DNA from 2 places in the Ralstonia pickettii genome. Region 2 is predicted to be linked to the other one. Evidence: predicted binding sites of a transcription regulator. Region 2 holds the regulator's gene; the other holds the start of a gene.

Region 1 (10,635 bases), 1.5 Mb from region 2:
GGCGTTCCGGGTAGGTCTTCCAGCTGTATGTGACGCCGGCGTCGAGATGGTCGCCGCTGTTGTCGATGACGGGGCCGCCCGCCGCGCCGGTCGGGTCATTCGTGCCCGTCCAGTGGAACAGCCGGTTGGTGTTGGTGCCGCCGTGGAACGAGCAGTGGTATGCGTCGCACAGCGTGAAGGCGTTGGCCAGCGCGAACTGGAAGTCCAGCTCGGCCTGCTTGTAATAGCCCATCGACTGCGTCTGCTTGTAGGTCGGCCACTTGCTCATGCGGCCGAGGTCCCACGCGTTCTGCGCATCGGGGTAGCTGTGCGGCGTGCCAGACACGCGCTGCGCGTTGCCGGCGCTGCTGTCGAGGTAATACGGCAGCACCGTGCGGCTCGGCCCGCTGCTTGGCACGTAGGTCTGCTGCCAGACGTTCAAGCCACCGGCCAGCGGGATGGGGAAGCGGTCGCCAAAGCCGCGCACACCTTGCAGCGTGCCGAAGTAGTTGTCGAACGAGCGGTTCTCCTGCATCAGGATCACCACGTGTTCAACGTCGCGCATCGTGCCGGTGGCGTTGTTGGCGGGAATTGCCAGCGCACGGCGGATCGACGGCGGGAAGGCGGCGAGTGCAGCGGCGGAAATCGCGCCCGTGCTGGCCATCTTGAGGAAGTTGCGGCGGCTGCCGTTGTTGGCGTGGTTCGTGTCGGAAGTCATGTCGGTCTCAAGCGCAAGTCGAAGGGAGGCCGCGCGTTACGGAGCGCAGTGCAGGGTCGGCTTGTTGGCCGGCGGCTGGCCGGGTTGATCCGGCTGCGCGGTGCCGGGGCCGGTACCGGTGGCGGGCGTGCCGTCGTTCGAATCGCCGCCGCAGGCCGACAGCGACAAGGTGGCGGCGCACAGCAGCACGGCGGCCAGCCGGTGCGGCCGTGCGAGAGGGTGGATGCAAGGCTTCATGAGCGGTCTCGTTCGGGTTGGGGGAGGGGGTCAGGGGTTCAGCGACGACAGCGGCTGGTGCGAGCCGTTGATCGTCTTGAGTTCATCCAGCGTCAGCCGGCGCGTCCACATGGCGAGGTCGTCGTAGGCCATCACGCCCTTGAGCGAGCCCGGGTTGTTGGGCACGTAGTTGTGCGTGGCGTCGTCGTTCAGGCCCCAGACCTTGGTGGCCAGGCCACCCAGCTTGGTGACGTCGGTATTGGCGATGGCCTTGTCTTCCACCTTCTGCACGCCCAGTACCGGATCGAGGATGTAGGCGCTGAAGCGCTTGGCCTGCGTGTCGACCGAGAGGGCGAGATACGCCCACTGGTTGGCGCTGAACTTCATGCCCTGGATGTCGTCGCGCTTGCCGCCGCTGCCGAGGTTGAAGCGCACCTCGCAGCCGCCCCACAATCCGATCGCGATGCCGGCATTGGAGCCGGAGTAGTAGTCCTTGTTGGCGAGGATCGGCTCGCCGGTGCCGTTGCCCTGTGTGCAATCCGACCTGAACCAGAAACCGATGGTGAATTGCGGGCTCAGTGCGATGTCTGCGCCGTTCTGCGTGAGCTTGTAGGCGTCGATGCGCGAATCGACCGACAGGGCCGTGCCGCCAAACGGGTCGGCCGCAGCAGAGCCGCCGTCGGTGCCGGCCACCCACGGGCCGATCGTCGAATTGGCTTTACGGTCGGTCGGGGGCAGCGGATCGAAGCTGTAATACGTCGCCAGGCCGTTGGTGAGCGAGGTGGCCAGCGGCGTCGGCGCAACGTAGGCGATCTGCGCGAGCATCGACACCGGCACGTTGTTGCGCACCAGCGTGTAGTTGATGCGGTAAATGCCGCTGGCGGCAGCGATGTTGCTGTCGGTGTACTGCGTGGCCGTGGCGGGCAGCGTGGCAACCGGCTTGCCGTCGCGCAGCACGGTGATCGGGCCGCTGGCTGGGGTCGGGTTCTGCCAGTTCAGCACCAGCGAGGCGTTGTACGCGCCGACCGTGCTCTGGACGTTGCGCACGCCGACGGCACTGGCCGTGAGCGCTGCACCGTCGAGCTGATGCGCCGTCGCCGGCACAGCGGCGTTCAGTTGCGCCAGTACGGTCGGCACGATGTCGGCCTCGCTCGGCAGCGCGGCGAGCGTGGCTTCCGACGTGGGCGCCGCCATGCCGGTCTTGCCGAGCACGGCATTGACCGGCTTGTTCAGGGCGATGAAGGCGGAGCGGTTTTCCAGCGTCGGCGCCGACGTGGTGGCCCCCGTGGCGTCCAGGCCGTGGCTGGTGGTGACGACAACGAGCCAGTCTTCGTTGGGGTTGGCGGTGCGGCGCTGGGCGATGGCAGCCTGCAGCGTGCCGAGCGCCTGGTCGACGTTGGCCAGCGCAGCGGTGTATGCATCGCTTTGCAGGCCCGAAGCCAGCGCGGCGGCGGCCGGCGCGGTGTATTGCGCGAAGACGACGTCGTAGCCGGACTGCACGAGCTTCACGCTGTTCTGCGTCACGCAGGTGTCCACCTGGGCGCAGTCGACCAGCGTGTCGAGATTGCCGGCTTGCTGATCCGCCTTGAGCAGCGCGGGCAGCACGGCCGAGCTGACGGCGGCGCCAAGGCGTTGCGTGGTGCCCGCGGCCTTGGCGGCGCTGCGCGCGTAGCTGAACACGCTTGGGGCGGCCAGGGTGGTGATCGTGTCGTCGGTCACACCATGGCGGTTTTGCCAGGTGCCGGTCAGCACGGTGGCCCAGCTGGGTGTGTCCAGCGGCGGCTGGGCGGTGGTGGTGCCGAGCGTGCCGCCGGTCGATGCCGGCATCACCGCCAGCGCGCGCAAGTTCGGCAGGCTGCGCTGCAAGAGCGCGCTCTGTACCTGCGCATAGGTGGCGCCGTCCACGCCGACCATCAGCACCTTCTTGCTGGCGCTGGTGGAGGGCGCGTCCGTGCTGCCCTGGTTAGCGATGGGGCTGCTGTCGCCACCGCCGCATGCGGTCAATGTGGTCGCCAGCGTCGCTGCCACGGTCGTGCTCAGCGCGGCCCTCAGCGGGCGCCAGGCGGGGTGATTCCAAGCCATGTCGATTTCCTCGGTCGTTGTGCGCGGCGCTCGGTGTGTCGCCGCCGTGATTGCGCTCCCTGCAATGCGACCGAAGCGTAGGGTTGGGGCCTGTCGCTCAGGTGACAGCCGCGGCAAGAATGCTGATGCCGTTATTCGGATTTCTTGAGCGAGGGGAAGGTCGAAGTCGGCACGGCCCGCAGTACGCCTGCACCAGTGCAGTGCGCCGCACACATACCCCTACCGCAGATGAGGTGACGTCTATTGAACTTGCGGCGTCGATAGAAAGAATTATTCTGAAAAGATGGTCATTGCGACGCCGCACGTCAGTGCCGCCGACCCGTTGTGCTGCCTGGGGTGGCGGGTTTGCGGCACTGCATTTGGGTTGAGAAAACCCCCCTTCGCCGCCATCTGTCAAGACTGGTCTTGTTTGTTCGATCCACTATACTTAGGGCCAATCCCGGGGTAACACACTAGATATAGTGGTGACCTCCCGGGATTCTTATTTCGGCGCCACGCGGGGGGCGGGCGTACGGCAGGTCAAGCCGACGCTTGGGAGCTGAGAAAAGGCAAGGGCCTTTTCCGTCTCATTTCTCCGCATGGCGCAAGGGTGCGCCAAGGGTCTTCCACCCAGCGGCGAGCCAATAAAACGAACGGTTCAACAGGAGTCCACATGCAGACGGCCCAATCCGAAATCCACTCCGGCACCGCCAATCCTTCGCAATTTGCGCAAAGCGCTGGCGGCACGGCCGTGGCCCCCGGCACCGCTTCCGGCGTCAATCTTGCCGACTACAAAATCATTCGCCGCAACGGCGCCGTGGTGAGCTTCGAGCCTTCGAAGATCGCCGTGGCCATGACCAAGGCTTTCCTCGCCGTGAATGGCGGGCAGGGTGCTGCTTCCGCGCGTGTGCGCGAGCTGGTCGACCAACAAACGCAGAACGTCGTGCGCGCACTGCTGCGCAGCCGCCCGAACGGCGGCACGTTCCATATCGAAGACGTGCAGGATCAGGTGGAACTGGCCCTGATGCGTTCGGGCGAGCACGACGTGGCCCGCGCCTACGTGCTGTACCGCGAGCGCCGCGCCCAGGAGCGCGCACAAGCCGGTGAAACCCAGCAGCAACCTGCGTTCATCGGCCTGAACGTGACCGACGGCGGCATCACCCGCCCGCTCGACATGGCAGCGCTGCGCAATGTGATCGTCTCCGCCTGCGAAGGCCTGGGCGACGCGGTGGACCCGGAGCCGATCCTCAAGGAAACGGTCAAGAACCTGTATGAAGGCGTGCCGATGACGCAGGTGTACGACTCGGCCATCCTGGCCTCGCGTACCCTGATCGAAAAGGACCCGGCGTACAGCCAGGTCACGGCGCGCATCCTGCTGCACACGATCCGCCGCGAAATCCTCGGCGAAGAAGTCACGCAAGCCGAAATGAGCACGCGCTACGTCGACTACTTCCCGCAGTTCATCAAGCGCGGCATCAACGCCGAGCTGCTGGACGACAAGCTGGCCCAGTTCGACCTGGCCCGCCTGGGCGCGGCGCTGGACGCCTCGCGCGACTTCCAGTTCAACTACCTCGGCCTGCAGACGCTGTACGACCGCTACTTCCTGCACATCAACGAAACCCGCATTGAGATGCCGCAGGCGTTCTTCATGCGTGTGGCGATGGGCCTGGCGCTGAACGAAATCGACCGCGAAGCCCGCGCCATCGAGTTCTACCAGCTGCTGTCGTCGTTCGACTTCATGTCGAGCACGCCGACGCTGTTCAACTCGGGCACGCGCCGCTCGCAACTGTCGTCGTGCTACCTGACCACCGTGTCGGACGATCTGGACGGCATTTACGAAGCGCTGAAGGAAAACGCGCTGCTCTCCAAGTTTGCCGGCGGCCTGGGCAACGACTGGACCAACGTGCGCGCACTTGGCTCGCACATCAAGGGTACGAACGGCAAGAGCCAAGGCGTGGTGCCGTTCCTGAAGGTGGTCAACGACACGGCCGTGGCCGTGAACCAGGGCGGCAAGCGCAAGGGCGCCGTCTGCGCGTACCTGGAAACGTGGCACCTGGACATCGAAGAATTCCTGGAGCTGCGCAAGAACACCGGCGACGACCGCCGTCGCACGCACGACATGAACACGGCCAACTGGATTCCGGACCTGTTCATGAAGCGCGTGATGGAAGGTGGCGAGTGGACGCTGTTCTCGCCGTCCACCTGCCCGGACCTGCACGACAAGGTCGGCAAGGCATTCGAACAGGCCTACCTGGCCTACGAAGATAAGGTCGCGCGCGGCGAGATCAAGCTCTTCAAGAAGATGCCGGCACTGCAACTGTGGCGCAAGATGCTGGGCATGCTGTTCGAAACCGGCCACCCGTGGATCACGTTCAAGGATCCGTGCAACATCCGCAGCCCGCAGCAGCACGTGGGCGTGGTGCACAGCTCCAACCTGTGCACGGAAATCACGCTGAACACCAACGACAGCGAAATCGCCGTGTGCAACCTGGGTTCGGTCAACCTAGTTGCCCACCTGGTCAAGCAGGCCGACGGCAGCGTGGTGCTCGATCACGAGAAACTGAAGAAGACCGTGCGCACGGCCATGCGCATGCTCGACAACGTCATCGACATCAACTACTACGCCGTCAAGAAGGCGCGTGATTCGAACCTGCGCCACCGTCCGGTCGGCATGGGCATTATGGGCTTCCAGGACGCGCTGCACGTGCTGCGCGTGCCGTACGCCAGCGAGGCAGCGGTGCAGTTTGCCGACACGTCGATGGAAGCCGTGTGCTACTACGCCTACTGGGCGTCGACCGAACTGGCCGAAGAGCGTGGCCGCTACAGCAGCTACAAGGGCTCGCTGTGGGATCGCGGCATCCTGCCGCAAGACTCGCTCAAGCTGCTGGCCGAAGAGCGCGGCGGCTACCTGGAAGCCGACATGTCGTCGACGATGGACTGGGACAGCCTGCGCGGCCGCATCAAGCAGTACGGCATGCGCAACTCGAACTGCGTGGCGATCGCCCCGACGGCAACGATCTCCAACATCATCGGCGTGTCGGCCTGTATCGAGCCGACGTACCAGAACCTGTACGTCAAGTCGAACCTCTCGGGCGAGTTCACGGTGGTCAACGACTACCTGGTGCGCGACCTGAAGGCACGCGGCCTGTGGGACGAAGTGATGGTCGCCGACCTGAAGTACTTCGACGGCTCGCTGGCCCGCATCGACCGCATCCCGCAAGACCTGCGCGACCTGTACGCCACGGCCTTCGAAGTGGAACCGCAATGGCTGGTGGAAGCGGCATCGCGTCGCCAGAAGTGGATCGATCAGGCCCAGTCGCTGAACATCTACATGGCCGGCGCATCGGGCAAGAAGCTGGACGACACGTACAAGCTGGCGTGGTTGCGTGGCCTGAAGACCACGTATTACCTGCGCACGATCGGCGCCACGCACGTCGAGAAGTCGACCGTGTCGCGCGGCACGCTGAATGCGGTGTCGTCGGGTAGCGATGTGGGTGGTGTGTCGGCTGCAGGTGCGTCCGGCGTGACTTCAGCCGCGCCGACCAGCGCACTGGACGCCGCTGCTGCCACCGCCCAGGCCATGCCGGAAGCCGAAGGCGCCGTGTGCACGATGCGCCCGGGCGACCCCGGTTTCGAGGAATGCGAAGCCTGCCAATAAGTCAAAACAGTGTCTGAGGTTGCTCCCGCGCAAGCGGGGGCGCCCGGATCTGCACGACACTGGACTCGCGCTCCGAAAGAGCGGGAGCGACGAGCAAAGAATCAGGAGAAACACATATGCTGAGCTGGGACGACGACGTCAAACCTGCCGCACAACCTTCGGCTGCACCGCAGCCGGTGTATCAACCGCAGCCGCAACTGCAAACGGCCACCGCCGACCAGGGTGGCGTGCTGCCCCCGTCGGCCACGCAGGCCGCCGGCACGGGCATCCTCGGCAACAATCCGAACGCCGCTGCCGCACAGAACAACCGCCGCGTAAATGCCGCCGACAAGCGCGTCATCAACGGGGCCACCGACGTCAACCAGTTGGTGCCGTTCAAGTACAAGTGGGCCTGGGAAAAGTACCTCGCCGGCTGCGCGAACCACTGGATGCCGCAGGAAATCAACATGTCGCGCGACATCGCCTTGTGGAAAGACCCGAACGGTCTGACCGAAGACGAGCGCCGCATCATCAAGCGCAACCTGGGCTTTTTCGTGACGGCCGACTCGCTGGCCGCCAACAACATCGTGCTCGGCACGTACCGCCAGATCACCGCGCCGGAATGCCGTCAGTACCTGCTGCGCCAGGCGTTCGAAGAGGCGATCCACACGCACGCGTACCAGTACATCGTTGAATCGCTGGGCCTGAACGAGGCCGAGATCTTCAACGCGTACCACGAAGTGCAGTCGATCCGCGACAAGGACGAGTTCCTGATCCCGTTCATCGACACGCTGACCGATCCGTCGTTCAAGACCGGCACGCCTGAGAACGACCAGAAGCTGCTGAAGTCGCTCATCGTCTTCGCCTGCATCATGGAAGGCCTGTTCTTCTACGTCGGCTTCACGCAGATCCTGGCGATGGGCCGTCAGAACAAGATGACCGGCGCCGCCGAGCAGTACCAGTACATCCTGCGCGACGAGTCGCTGCACTGCAATTTCGGTATCGACCTGATCAACCAGATCAAGCTGGAGAACCCGCACCTGTGGACGGCCGAGTTCAAGGCCGAGATCACGGAGCTGTTCAAGAAGGCCGTCGACCTGGAATACCGCTACGCAGAAGACACCATGCCGCGCGGCGTGCTGGGCCTGAACGCGCCGATGTTCAAGGGCTACCTGCGCTTCATCTGCAACCGTCGCTGCCAGCAGATCGGCCTCGACGCGCTGTTCCCGAACGAAGAAAACCCGTTCCCGTGGATGAGCGAGATGATCGACCTGAAGAAGGAGCGCAACTTCTTCGAGACGCGCGTGATCGAGTACCAGACCGGCGGCGCGCTGTCCTGGGAGTGATCTGAGTGAGCTAGCCGCTCAACGCTCGTTCGACCCGGCATCAACGTAGACAGGCGACGCACCACGCGTCGCCTGTTTGCATTTGGGGCGATCGATTCACGTGCGTGCGATTGCGCCGCACCTGTCAGACATGGCAGGCTGCGGCAACCACTGCCCCGGGATTCCCGCCATGACGGTCGAAGCCTTCTTCTCGCAGACCTACGATGAAGCCCGCGGCAAGTTCCTCGCCGCTGCACAGGCCCGGGGGCTCCGCATCGAGCGTCATCTGCATCCGGATGCGGTCGGACCATCCGGCGAACAGCTTTCCATCGACACCGCGCTGCTCGCACCCGCGCAGGCGCAAACGCTGCTGATCGTCACCTCGGGCGTCCATGGCGTGGAGGGGTTCTGCGGCTCCGGTTGCCAGACCGGTTTGCTGCAAGACGACGAACTGTTCGCGCGGCTGGCAGGCGCCGACGTAGCGCTGCTGCTGGTGCACGCGGTCAACCCGTACGGGTTTGCGCACCTGCGGCGCGTGAATGAAGACAACGTTGACCTGAACCGCAACAGCGTCGACTTTGCGGAGGCCGCATCCGCCAACCTGGCCTACCTCGAAGTCGATCCGCTCCTGCTGCCGCACACGTGGCCGCCCAGCCAGGCCGACCAGGCAGCGCTGCAGCACTACATGGTCACCCGCGGTGAAAAAGCGCTGCAAGACGCCGCAACGAGCGGTCAATACCGCGTGCCGGACGGCATGTTCTACGGCGGCAGCGCTCCGTGCTGGAGCACGCTGCAGATGCGCGGGATCGTGTCGCGGCACGCGGCCGGCATGTCCCGCCTAGTGTGGATCGACCTGCATACCGGGCTCGGCCACTACGGCCACGGCGAGAAGATCTTCAACGGCCCAGATCCCGCCGAACTTGAGCGCGCCATGCGCACGTGGGGCGCCGATGTCCAACCGATTGCGGCGGCAGGTTCGGTATCGTCAGTCGTCAAGGGCGATCTGGTCGGCATCGCGTACGAACTGCTGCCCCGCATCGAGAAGACCTGCGTGACGCTGGAGTTCGGCACGCTCGCACCGTTGGCGGTGTTGCAGGCGCTGCGCGCCGATCATTGGCTGCATCGGCATCCGGAGCAGGGCGCCGGGCAGCGCACCGGCATTCGCCAGGCGCTGCGTGATGCGTTTTATTGCGATGTGCCCGAATGGAAGGGAATGGTCTACGCGCAGACACGCATGGCGGTTCTGCAAGCGCTGGCGCGGTTTTCCGGCTAGGCGTCAGGCGACGCCGGCAGGGTCCGGCGAAGGCTTGGGCGCCCGCACCGTGAGTGCACATCCTGCCGACGCGGCGATGATGGCCAGGATGGCCACCCACTGCCGCCCGGTCAGCTGCTCGTGCAGAACGATTGCGCCAGCCAGCGCGCCAATGGCAGGCTCCAGGCTGAGCAGCACGGAAAACGTCTTGCCCGGCAGGTGCTTGAGCGCCATCATTTCCAGCGAATACGGGATCGCGCTCGATAGAAGCCCGATGCCCAGCCCCGCCAAAATGAGCGACGGCGAGAGCAGCGCCGATCCGGCCTGCGCCACCCCAAACGGAATCGCAAACAACGCGCCCACGACCATGCCGAGCGACGTCGCCTGGCCCGCGTGCAGACCGCCGAGGTTCTTGCCGGTCAGGATATAGAGCGCCCAGCACACCCCGGCGGCGAGCGCATACACAGCGCCCAGGTGGTCAACCTGGCCGACCGACTTGTCCGCCACCGTCAGCATGAGCAAGCCGACCACCGCCAGCCCGATCCACACGAAATCCAACGCGCGGCGCGACAGCAGCACGGCCAGCACCAGCGGCCCTGTGAATTCGATGGCGATGGCAATGCCGATCGGCAACCGCCGCAGCGACAGATAGAACAGCAGGTTCATGCTCGCCAGGGTGACGCCGTACAGCGCAATGCGGCCGGCATCTGCGCGGCCCAGGTGCAGGCGCCAGGGCCGCCAGAACGCCAGCAGGATCGCCGCGCCGATCGTTACGCGATATGTGACCGTGCCCGCTGCGCCCAGCACCGGGAAGAGCGTCTTGGCAAACGAGTTACCGAGGCACACAGAGGCCATCGAACCCATCAGCGCAAGTATGGGCATCCAGGGGGAGGTTGTTGGCGTGGTAGTAGCGGGGGCGGGAGCAGCGGGAGACATAAGCGACAGCGGGGCGACGGCAGGAAGTGCGGCAGGGCAACGCCACAGCATAGCCGCGCACTGCCGAGAAATCGTTGCGTTCTCGGCGGCGCGGGCGTCGCTTTTTATCGGATTGACGAACTTACAGGGTGGCTGCGCTGGGGCGGATCACGTCGATCAGCAACACGCGCTGGCCTTCGCGTTCGCCATCGGGGCGCGGCGTCACACCGCGCTGCGGGCGCGGGGCGGCCAGCGGTGCCGGGTCTTCGGCGCTCATGCCGAAGACGGCCAGTTTGGAGGCTGCAATACGCTGCAGCGTGCCGCGCACGCCGGGCACATCGAGGTCTTCGGGGTCGAAGCCGGTGGTGGCGGTCCAGTCGTCGCGGGCGATGTCCTGCAGACCGTTCGCCATCTCGAACTGCAACGACGCGCCAAAGCCTTTCTGCAGCGAGTGCGAGCCGAGCAGGTATTCCGCCGTCAGGAAGCCGCGCAGCCGCGTCCAGAACGCCAGCGAGCTGATGTTGCCGCTCTT
Region 2 (10,635 bases):
CGTTCTCGTACGCCGTAGTTGTCGCAGTCCAGCGTGGCGCCGTCAGGCTCATGCGCGTTTGGAGGCAGTTGGTTGCGACCGGAGAAACGCACCATCAATGCGTCACTGCCTTGTATTCCGCGCGGACCGCATTCCAATTCGACAGTTTTCTTAGGCTGGCCGCAGTCGTCCGCTCCGACCAGGGACAATGGTGCGGCGCTCTCCGCCCAGCGCCGTACGGGAGAAGAAGTAGGCGTGTCGGTAATCCATCCCGCTTGACGTACCGCCTTGCCGATCAGCTCCAATGCACGCATTCCGCGGTCTTCAATGAGTGCTTCGTCGGCCAGCCGCTGGTAGCGCACCCGCGCTACGAGCATGAGTTGCAACGCGATGCCCAGCACCATCAGGGCGATGATCATGCCGACCAACAGTTCGACCAGCGATGTGCCGCGCGTATGCCGCGCGAGCGGGCGCGGCATCTCAGCGAGTTTCCGTCTCGTTGATATGGGCACGGGCCTCGACCCCTAGCGCGCGAGCGGCATGGCTGGTGGCCTCCACATGATCGAGCGCGTGGAGCATGGCTGCAGCGCCCAGCGAGAGGACGGCCAGGGCGACAAGGGATTCGAGCAGGATGGCGCCCTGTTGATGCATGACGTGGTGGCGATGTGGCATGAGTCGGCTGGAACTGGTTAGCCGCTCAAGTTAGTGGGAATTTGGCCGTATAACTGTCATATCTGGTCAATACCCTCTACGATGGTCGAGTGTCCGCCTACCTCTGTTGGGGTGTGACGCTATTTTGGATATCCAGTTAGCTGATTCCCGACGCGACTTCTCCCTCAGGTCGTTGTTTGTAGGGAGTCACGCCAATGACGTACGGTCACTGAGATCCTGGTGGCCGGGTTGCGTTGCACCAACAAAAGACGCTTGTCTATCGGACCGGGCCTATTGACAGTGATTGGTTGCCTCCTACATGATTGCGAGCGTTAGGATTGACGCTATATCTGCTTGGTGTGCGGGGCGGCAGAATCAAAAAAAAGTAATCGGGTAATCGGGAAGGACGCATCTTTTGTCAAGATGCGTCTATCGTTTCAAGCAGCCGGGGGGCTACATGCACAGGGTTAAAGTAACTCTAACGCAGTCAATCTTTCTGCGGTGGCGTTGACATGTCCGCGCCGCTCTGCGTCAACGCAAGCGTGCCACGTGATCCTGATTGGACTGGTTCGCCTTTAGTTACTAAAAGGCGGCTGCGTCCGGTCGTTGCGTGCGCTTCTGGGTTTACGCTCGTCGAGCTCATGATCACGGTGGCCATTGTGGGCATCCTGGCTACGATTGCGTATCCCAGTTACACCGACTACATCACACGCGGCAAGCTGGCCAACGTGACCAACATGCTCGCGGGTATTCGCGCGCAGATGGAACAGTATTACCAAGACAATCGCACCTACGCGGCGGTCGGGACTTTCACCCCGCCCTGTCAGGCGATCTCGTCTGTAGCCGAGTTTTCATTGGCCTGCAACATCACGGCCAACGGTAATGGTTACCAGATGATTGCCACCGGTTCCGGAACAACGGCCGGCTTCACGTACACAGTCAATGAGGCAAATGTTCAGGCGACGACTGCGGCACCCCGCGGCTGGAACACATCCACCACGTGTTGGGTGACTAAGCGAGGTCAGTCGTGCTGATGGGCACCGAAGCCCGGTGCCGCGGCTTCACGCTGATCGAACTGCTCGTCACGATTTCGGTGTTTGCCTTTTTGATGCTCTTGGCGGCCCCGAGTTTTACGAGCTGGATTCAGGATGCACAGGTGCGTACCGCAGCCGAATCATTGCAGAACGGTTTGCGTGTTGCGCAAGCCGAAGCGGCGCGCCGCCATCGTCAGGTTGCGATGGTGCTAACCAACGGCGTGCCGAACCCGGGCGTGACGGCACAAGCCAACGGAAAGAACTGGTTCGTTACAGTGATTCCGAACACCACGGCAGGCGAGTCGTACCCCACTCCGCCGGCCCCATCCCCATTGATGGTGCAAAGCGGCACGCTTGGCGCGGTTGCACCTAACGCGCAGATCAACGGCCAGGCGGCGGTCTGCTTCAATTCGTTGGGCCGGCTGACCACCCTCAACGATGGCACGTACAGCTGCACCATTCCGGCCACGGGCACGGTCATTTACGCCGTGACGAACAGCCGATCTGCAACCGCCCGGGCATTGAACGTTACCGTAGGCCTTGGTGGTTCGATTCGAGTGTGCGATCCGAAAAAGTCTTTGTCGCAGAATAGTCCAGATGCGTGCAGCTAACCCCGCCTCACACCGCGCTACGCTCGACTCCCGACTCCAGAGCGGGATGACGCTCGTCGAGGTGCTGGTTGCGATGCTACTGCTCACCGTGGCGTTGACGGCCATGGTGATGGCGCAGATCCGAGCTTCGCAAGTGTCGGTTGACGCCGAGGACCGCAATCGCGCTGCTTTGCTGGCTAATGAACTCGCGAGCACCATGTGGCAGAACCACACGGTCAATCTGCCGGCGTCATCGGTGGCGGCGTGGCAAACGATGGTGGGGGCCAACGTGAGCTATCGGACAGCCAGCGCATCGAGCCCCGTGGGCAGCGGGCTGGGCGGCCTGCCCAACGGTACCGGCTCGGTCTCCGTCGATAGCACGACCAATATCGCGACGATCACCATTACTTGGCAAGCACCGTCCCACGGTGTGAACGCGACCGCCGGTATGAGCAGCACAAGCCAGTATGTGACGCAGGTGGTGCTGCCATGAGCGCCCGGATTTCCACCAAGCGGCCATTGCGCGCGCGCCGCCAAGCCGGCCTCAGCCTGATTGAATTGATGGTGGCGTTGGTCGTCAGCATGGTCATCGTGGGCGCGGTGTTCGGCCTGATGAGTGTGTCGGAAGGGCGCAAGCGCACCACGATGTCGGTCAGTGACATCAACCAAAGCGGTGTGTTCGCTTTGTACCAATTGGACAAGGCGATCCGCAGCGCCGGGTCGGGCTATTCACAGAACTGGCCGCTGACCTATGGCTGCCGCCTCAATGTCAATTTGAACGGCAATCAAATTCTTCCGTCTCCGGCGAGTATGCCGCCGCCGTTTGACAAGCTGTTGACGCAGTTGGGCGGCTTTCGGTTGATGCCGCTACTAATCGTGCAGAACGGAACGCCGCTGACTACGGGAAGTTCTGATGCGATCATTACCATGGCGGGCAATGCTGGTTATGGAGAGATTCCGACTGAGTTTTCCAATACTGCACCCGTGGTGTCCGCAGGCGTGGTGAACCTCAGCCTGATCAACACCATGACGTTCAACGCGGGCAACCTCGTGCTGGTGGCGGACCGCAATAACACGGCGGGCAACTTACAACCCTGCTATATCGGCCAGGTGAAGGCGGGCTTTACCGGCAGCGTTGCAGTACAACTGCCGTTGACTGGTGCCTATGACGCATCGGTTGGCACGGACGGGGGCGCGGCCAACGTCTCCGCAACAGGTGTGGCCATGAACCTCGGCAATGTCGGGGGGGGCAACTTGCCGGCCTTTGGCGTGTATGGCGTGGGTGCCAACAACACTTTGATGTTCTACGACCTGCTGCAATCGAGTGGCAACGGTAATAGCGCAATCCCGCTCGCCGATGGCGTGATGGAAATGCATGCCCTGTACGGCATTGATCCAAACAACACCGGCAATGTCACCTGGCAAGCGCCGACGGGCGCGTTCGATGCGGCAACGCTGTCCAACGGTACGCAGACAGCCGCTGCAAATCTCTACGCGGTCAAGGCGGTGCGGATCGGCTTGATCCTGCGGACGTCGTTGCCTGAGCGCGCGCAGCAATATGTGACGAGTGCTAGCGCAGTCACCGCGAGTGGCGTCGTCAGCCCGGGGCCGCTGGTTCTGTTTGCCGATGTACCAGGACAGGCCTATACGCGAAAGCTCACGGGCGCGGAGCAAAACTATCGTTACCGCGTGTTGGAAGCCACGATCCCTTTGCGCAACACATTGTTGCAGCGCTGAAGATGTCGACCACGCCCCAGCTCCGCTCGAATCGTCCCTTGCGCGCCATGGTGCGCCGGCATCAGTCCGGCGTTGTTTTGCTGATCGCTTTGATCGCCGTGGTCATCCTCGCCATCGGGACCGTCGCGCTGTTCCGCTCGTCCGATGCCGCACTGTTCAATGCAGGCAACCTCGCGTTCAAGCGCGATATGACCAACCGTGGCGAGCTAGGCATTGTCGCCGCTAAGGCAGCCCTGACCAGCGGCGCGCTCAACCAGGAGTCGACGCGCCAGAGCAATCAACTTGCCAGCGGCTACTACGCCACGATGCAGGCCACCGGCACGCACGGCGTTCCGAACACTCTGATCGGGTATCTCCCGAGCAAACCGTCCACACCGCCATTGCCGACGATCAACGCCGGCGACGGCATCACGATCTACTACATGATCGACCGGCTCTGTAGCGCAACGGGCTCGACTGACCCGTCCAATGCTTGCGTGGTCAGTTCGATCGGCTCAGCGAAGGGGGGCACGGTCCTGCCATATCGTGGTCAGGCCCAACCGCCTTCGGTGCCTGTGTACCGTATTAGCGTGCGGGTCGATGGGCCGCGCAATAGCCAGACCTTCCTTCAGACCACTGTTTCTCTCTGAGTTGCTGAACAGCCATGCATCCCAATTGTGACCGAGGTTGGAAGGCCAGCGCTTCGCGGAGCCCTTCCGTTATGACTTTCCTGCGCAGCTTGCTTGCAAGCGTCTTGTTGCTACCTGCGCTACTGGTGTCGGCTGCACAGACCGACCTGGCAGATCAGCCACTCTTCAGCTCCGTATCGGTGCCTGGCAACCTCCTGCTCTCGCTGTCGGTGGAGTACCCGACCGCCAACAGCATTGCGTATGTCAGCAGCTATACGGCGGGGGTGAAGTACCTGGGCTACTTCGATCCGCTCAAGTGCTACACGTATCAGTACGACTCTAAGGTCGACGCCAACAACTATTTCGTGCCGGCTACAGCATCGGATAGCAATTTCCAGTGCGCCAGCGGCAACAATTACTGGTCCGGCGCGTTCCTGAACTGGGCGACGATGCAAACCATCGATCCATTTCGATGGGCGCTGACGGGCGGCTATCGCGTCACGGATACTCCGTCGTTGACCGTGCTTGAGAAGGCCTGGGCGTCAGGTCAGGGTGGCGCAAGTGAAACGCCGAACCGCACCGTCAATGATCCCAACGGGAGCGGTATTGTGGGGGCCATTACGCCGTTCTCCGATTGGGGCAGCATCAGCGTACGCGTCTATGGTGCGGGCAATAAGCTGTACTTCACTCAAGACGGTAATTTGGATCGGGACAGGGTCAACACCTACACTTCAGGCTCGTCCCAAGACTCATCCAAGGTGTGGTCCGTGATTGTGCGCGTCAAGGTGTGCGACCCATCGCAACTGGAGGCGAACTGCACGAAGTACGGCAGCAACTACAAGCCGGAAGGCCTGATGCAGAAGTACTCGCAACGCATCCGTTTCGGTGCGTTCGGATACATCAATGATTCGAACATCCTGCGCGATGGCGGGGTGCTGCGCTCCAATATGAAGTTCATCGGGCCTATGCAGCCGGTCCCTGGCAAGAGTCCCACGACCAACGCGTTGGCCGAGTGGAGTGCGACAGACGGCACGATGCTTGTCAATCCAAACCCCAGTGATGCTTCCTCGAGCAATGTGAGTAACAGCGGGGTCATGAACTATTTGAACAAGTTCGGATCGACTTCCCACACCTACAAGACATATGACCCGGTGAGCGAGTTGTACTACGCGGGCATTCGTTACTACAAGAAGTTGGGGAACGTTGCTGCCTATTCCGACGTGACACACGATGCCAGCGGTAATAGCGTAAGCGCTAACACTACGGCGACGTATGTCGACGGCTTTCCGGTGATTCAGAAGTGGGATGACCCCATTCTGTACTCCTGCCAGAAGAACTACATATTGGGTATCGGCGACGTCAACACCCATGCGGACGCCAATTTGCCGGGCAGTACGATTATCCAAAGCGCCAATGAGCCTGCGCTTCCTCCGGAGGTTTCTGCAGATACCACGGTCAATGTGGATTCGGCGACCAGCCTCGTGGGTAAGATGGAAGGCATCGGCAATCTCAACACGGCTTCGCCGCCGTGGTGCTGTGGGGATAACAACACGTTCCTGATGGCGGGGCTGGCCTACGACTCGCACGTGCGCGACATTCGCCCGAACGATTTCAAGGACCCCCTCGGCAACAAGTCCAAGATCCAGACAATATCCACCTATTGGCTGGATGTGCAGGAATATCAGCAATACAAGTATCAGAACCAGTTCTGGCTGGCCGCAAAGTACGGTGGCTTCAGTGTTCCGAGCAACTACAACACGAGCAACACAACGGCGTTGGCTCAGTCGCTGTGGAACGCGAGCGGCAACACAGACCCGAATGGCAAACCAATGCCCGACAACTACTATCTGGCCGGTCAGGCGGACTTGATGGTGAATGGGCTTAACACTGCGTTCAACAATATCTCCAACGATATTCAGGCGGCCACGACGGCGCTGGCAGTGTCGTCCGCCAATGTGAGCCTGACCGGCAATATTGGATATTCCGCGTCCTACAACTCGTCGACTTGGAGTGGGGACGTCGTGGGCAGTACGCTTAGTTTTGATGCCAAGACCGGGTTACCCACACAGACGAAAGCCTGGTCTGCACAGGCGCAGCTCGCGAATCAATCGAGTTCGTCGCGCTTGATTGCCACCAGCAATAGCGTTGGGACGGCGCAGGGTGTGCCATTCCAATTGGCTAAGCTCAGCGCGACCAACCAGAGTGCGCTCAGCAATTCGGCCGTGAAGAACTGGAACAACCAGGATTTCCTGAATTATTTGCGCGGCGACCGTACCAACGAAGGAGCAAGTGGCAAGGCTGTCTATCGCCAGCGCAGCAGCCTGCTCGGTGACATTGTTGGCTCGAAGGTCGATCCCGTGGGCCCACCCATTGCCGTGCTGTCCAGTGCGACCAACCCAGGTTATGCAGCGTTCAAGAGCAGCAATGTCAATCGCAAGCCCGTGGTCTACGTTGGCGCGAACGACGGCATGGTGCACGCGTTCGATGGCACGATCGGCAACACAACCAGCGGCAACGAGCTGTTTGCTTACGTGCCGAGCTTCCTTTACCAAGGACCGTGCTCTTCAGGTACCTGCACGCCGACCGTCAATGGCCTGGCATCGCTGGGGTTGTCGGGCACGAATTTCGTCCACCATGCCATGGTGGATGCTACGCCCCAGGCGTTCGATGTCGATCTAGACCGTACGGGTGGCTCAACAGCCATTACTGGTACGCCGAACTGGCGCACCATGCTGATCGGCGGTCTGGGCAAGGGCGGAAAGGGTTACTACGCGCTGGACATTACCGACCCCACGACCATCACCACCGAGACCGCGCTGGCGGGTAAGGTGATGTGGGAATTCGGTGGCCCGTCCAACGTCCAGCAAGGCACCCTGGGCTTCACCTATGGCGACCCGATCGTCGTGAAGACAAAGAAGTACGGCTGGATCGTTGCAGTGCCGTCGGGCTACAACAACGCTGATGGCGTGGGGCGGCTCTTCATTCTGAACCCGGCGACGGGCGCCTTGCTGGAGTCGATTTCGACGGGTGTCGGTTCAGCAAGCTCGCCTGCAGGTCTGGCCTATGCGTCTGCCTATGTGGCCGACTACACCGACAACACTGCGGACTCGATCTATGCAGGCGATCTGCTGGGCAACGTCTGGCGTTTTGATCTCACGGCGGCAAGCGGCGCCTATCCGGCACCGACCCAGATTGCGCAGTTGACCGACCCGAGCGGCAACACACAGCCTGTCACCACGCCGCCGCTGATCGAGATCCAGCCGAATTCGCTCAAGCGCTATGTCATGGTGGGGACGGGTCAGCTCCTTGGCAGTACCGATATCGCAACCAGCCAGACGCAGACTTTCTACGTCATCTATGACGGCGTTGTGCAGCGCTTCAACAGCAGCACGGATCTCCCGACTGGGGTCACGTTCCCAATCAAACGCAAAGATCTGAATGCGAACACCAATCTGCTGAACGGCATTGGCAGCGCGCCGCCATCGGTCATGGGCTATTACATTGACCTCGGCCAATCGTCCAACAATGTGGCGGAGCGCGTGAACGTGGCGCCGGTCTCGAACTTCGGCACGGTGTCGTTTGCTGCCAATCTGCCGAACGGTGATGCCTGCAATCCTTCCGGCATGAATCGGGTGTTCTCGCTGGATATCGGTACTGGCACGAGCCGCGTGGTAAACAATGCTGGCCTACTCCAACCGTATTACACCGGTGGCGGGCTGGTTGTGGATCTGTCCTACCTTAATGTCAATGGTTCCGTTCGGCTGGAGGCTGGTACAGACAATAGCGCGATCAATTCAGTGCCATTGGTTCCTACGGTGGTGCAAGCAATCCGTCAGATCAACTGGCGTGAAGTGCCTACTGCCGACTAGCGCTGATTTGATGATGCGGTATCGCGACGCAGCGCCAAGCACCGACACGGAATAGTGAGGATGCGGCGTGGCTTGATCGCCTGCGCTGTTGCAGTGGCGGCCCATTTGGCTTTCCTGCACGCTGTCAGCGCGTGGAAACCTCAGACGGCCCCGGAGGAGGGCCACGCGGGCACTCGTTTGTTGTACGTAGGCCTGTCGCCGGAACTGACGGGTAAAGGCACCGGCGCAAACGGCCAAAGAAGCGGAGAAGTCGGTTCTGCAGCGCTCTCACCGCTGCGGGGTGCCTCTCCCGTGAAGCCTAACGCTAACGTCTTTGGCAGCGCAGGCTACAGATCGGAACTGTCTGCACCTGAGTCTTCGCGTTCGGAGAATCTCGACGGGATGCGGTTTTATGCATCGACGGAGGTGGACCGCCAGGCCTTGCCGGCTAGCTCACTTGAACTTTTAGACGTGATGGCGTTGGTCGAAAATGCATCGCCCATAACCTTGCGCGTCTATATCAGTGTTGATGGCGTGGTCGTGCGCGCTGAAATCGTCCGTGCTAATGAAGACAATCGTCCCGCCGCGGCCAGATTGGCTTTGATTCTCATGGAGACACGTTTTGTTCCCGCCAAGCGCTTGGGCGCGGATGTCGCTGCTGTAAGGGAGTTGGAGTTTCAGATTCAACCGTCCATCGGAAGCAACCGCCCCGCCTCCTCCTGAGACTCAATGCCGCAAGAGGCTAATTTGGATGGCGGACTTGTCGCCGATGGAGAAGTGCAGCCGTCTGCTGAAACTCACTTCCGCACATTCGTCGCCGCAACCTCATCCAGCACGTCCCGAAACTCTGCCAGATCCTCAAAACTCCGGTACACCGAAGCAAAGCGGATGTACCCGATCTTGTCCAGCCGCTTGAGTTCGCGCATCACCAGTTCGCCCACGCGGTCGCTGCCGATTTCTTTCTCGCCGTGGCTGAGGAGTTTTTCTTCGATGCGGGCGATAGCCTCGTCGATGGCCTCGGCGGAAACGGGGCGCTTGCGCAGCGCCAGGCGCATGGAATCCTTGACCTTGTTGCGGTCGTAGTCGACACGGCTGCCGTTCTTTTTAACGACGGCAGGGAAGAACAGCTCGATGCGTTCGTAGGTGGTAAAGCGGCGGTCGCAGGATTCGCAACGACGGCGGCGGCGCACGGTGTCGCCTTCTTCCGACATGCGGGTATCAATGACCTGGGTGGCCGCGTGGCCGCAAAAGGGGCATTTCATGCCGGTGGTCTCCTCGGCAACCTCAAAGAACGCACTGCGCTAAAAGAACAACGCCGCGATGGCCCCTCATTCAATTGGGGGCGCATCGCGGCAGGGTACTACGTGGCTGGCCGATCCGGCCATTGGCGGATGCTTCAGCCGTAGACCGGGAACTGCTTGGTCAGCGCAGCCACCTTGGCGCGCACGGCGGCGATGTTGGCTTCGTCGTGCGGATTGTCCAGCACATCGGCGATCAGGTGGGCGACCTTCACGGCCTCGGCTTCCTTGAAGCCACGCGTGGTCATGGCCGGCGAACCCAGGCGCACGCCCGACGTCACGAACGGCTTTTCCGGGTCATTCGGAATCGCGTTCTTGTTGACGGTGATGTGTGCGTCGCCCAGCACCTTTTCGGCTTCCTTGCCAGTGATCTTCTTGGCGCGCAGATCAACCAGCATCACGTGGCTCTCCGTGCGGCCGGACACGATCCGCAGGCCTCGGGCCATGAGCGTTTCAGCCATGACGGCCGCGTTCTTCACGACCTGTTGCTGGTAAGCCTTGAACTCGGGCGACAGCGCTTCCTTGAACGCCACCGCCTTGCCGGCGATCACGTGCATCAGCGGGCCGCCCTGGATACCCGGGAAGATCGCCGAGTTGATGGCCTTCTCGTGCTCGGCCTTCATCAGGATCACGCCGCCGCGCGGGCCGCGTAGGCTCTTGTGGGTGGTCGTCGTGACGAAATCAGCGTGCGGCACGGGATTCGGGTACACACCTGCAGCGATCAGGCCGGCGTAGTGCGCCATGTCCACCATGAAGTACGCGCCGATCGATTTGGCGATCTTGCCGATGCGCTCGAAATCGATGCGCAGCGCAAAGGCGGATGCGCCTGCGATGATCAGCTTCGGCTTCTTTTCTTGCGCCAGGGCTTCGAGCGCGTCGTAATCGATGTC

What was found. The regulator NrdR, encoded in region 2, represses ribonucleotide reductase genes. The targets are predictions, from matches to a motif close to CACNANATNTNGTG.
Region 1: the regulator NrdR is predicted to act here: its motif matches at 3,446-3,459, upstream of N5B55_RS13210 (ribonucleoside-diphosphate reductase subunit alpha).

The regions. Positions count from the first base shown of each region.
Region 1 covers NZ_CP104381.1:2,724,890-2,735,524, reverse strand. The annotation lists gene N5B55_RS13225 (phosphocholine-specific phospholipase C) at 1-697, opposite strand, end outside; gene N5B55_RS13220 (hypothetical protein) at 734-934, opposite strand; gene N5B55_RS13215 (alkaline phosphatase family protein) at 965-2,995, opposite strand; gene N5B55_RS13210 (ribonucleoside-diphosphate reductase subunit alpha) at 3,648-6,632, shown strand; gene N5B55_RS13205 (ribonucleotide-diphosphate reductase subunit beta) at 6,749-7,957, shown strand; gene N5B55_RS13200 (M14 family metallopeptidase) at 8,127-9,209, shown strand; gene N5B55_RS13195 (EamA family transporter) at 9,213-10,124, opposite strand; gene N5B55_RS13190 (peroxidase) at 10,246-10,635, opposite strand, start outside.
Region 2 covers NZ_CP104381.1:708,448-719,082, forward strand. The annotation lists gene N5B55_RS03290 (PilW family protein) at 1-458, opposite strand, end outside; gene N5B55_RS03295 (type IV pilus modification PilV family protein) at 460-651, opposite strand; gene N5B55_RS03300 (type IV pilin protein) at 1,143-1,664, shown strand; gene N5B55_RS03305 (GspH/FimT family pseudopilin) at 1,664-2,275, shown strand; gene N5B55_RS03310 (type IV pilus modification PilV family protein) at 2,262-2,747, shown strand; gene N5B55_RS03315 (PilW family protein) at 2,744-3,991, shown strand; gene N5B55_RS03320 (pilus assembly PilX family protein) at 3,994-4,620, shown strand; gene N5B55_RS03325 (pilus assembly protein) at 4,692-8,468, shown strand; gene N5B55_RS03330 (hypothetical protein) at 8,541-9,170, shown strand; gene nrdR (transcriptional regulator NrdR) at 9,245-9,709, opposite strand; gene glyA (serine hydroxymethyltransferase) at 9,844-10,635, opposite strand, start outside.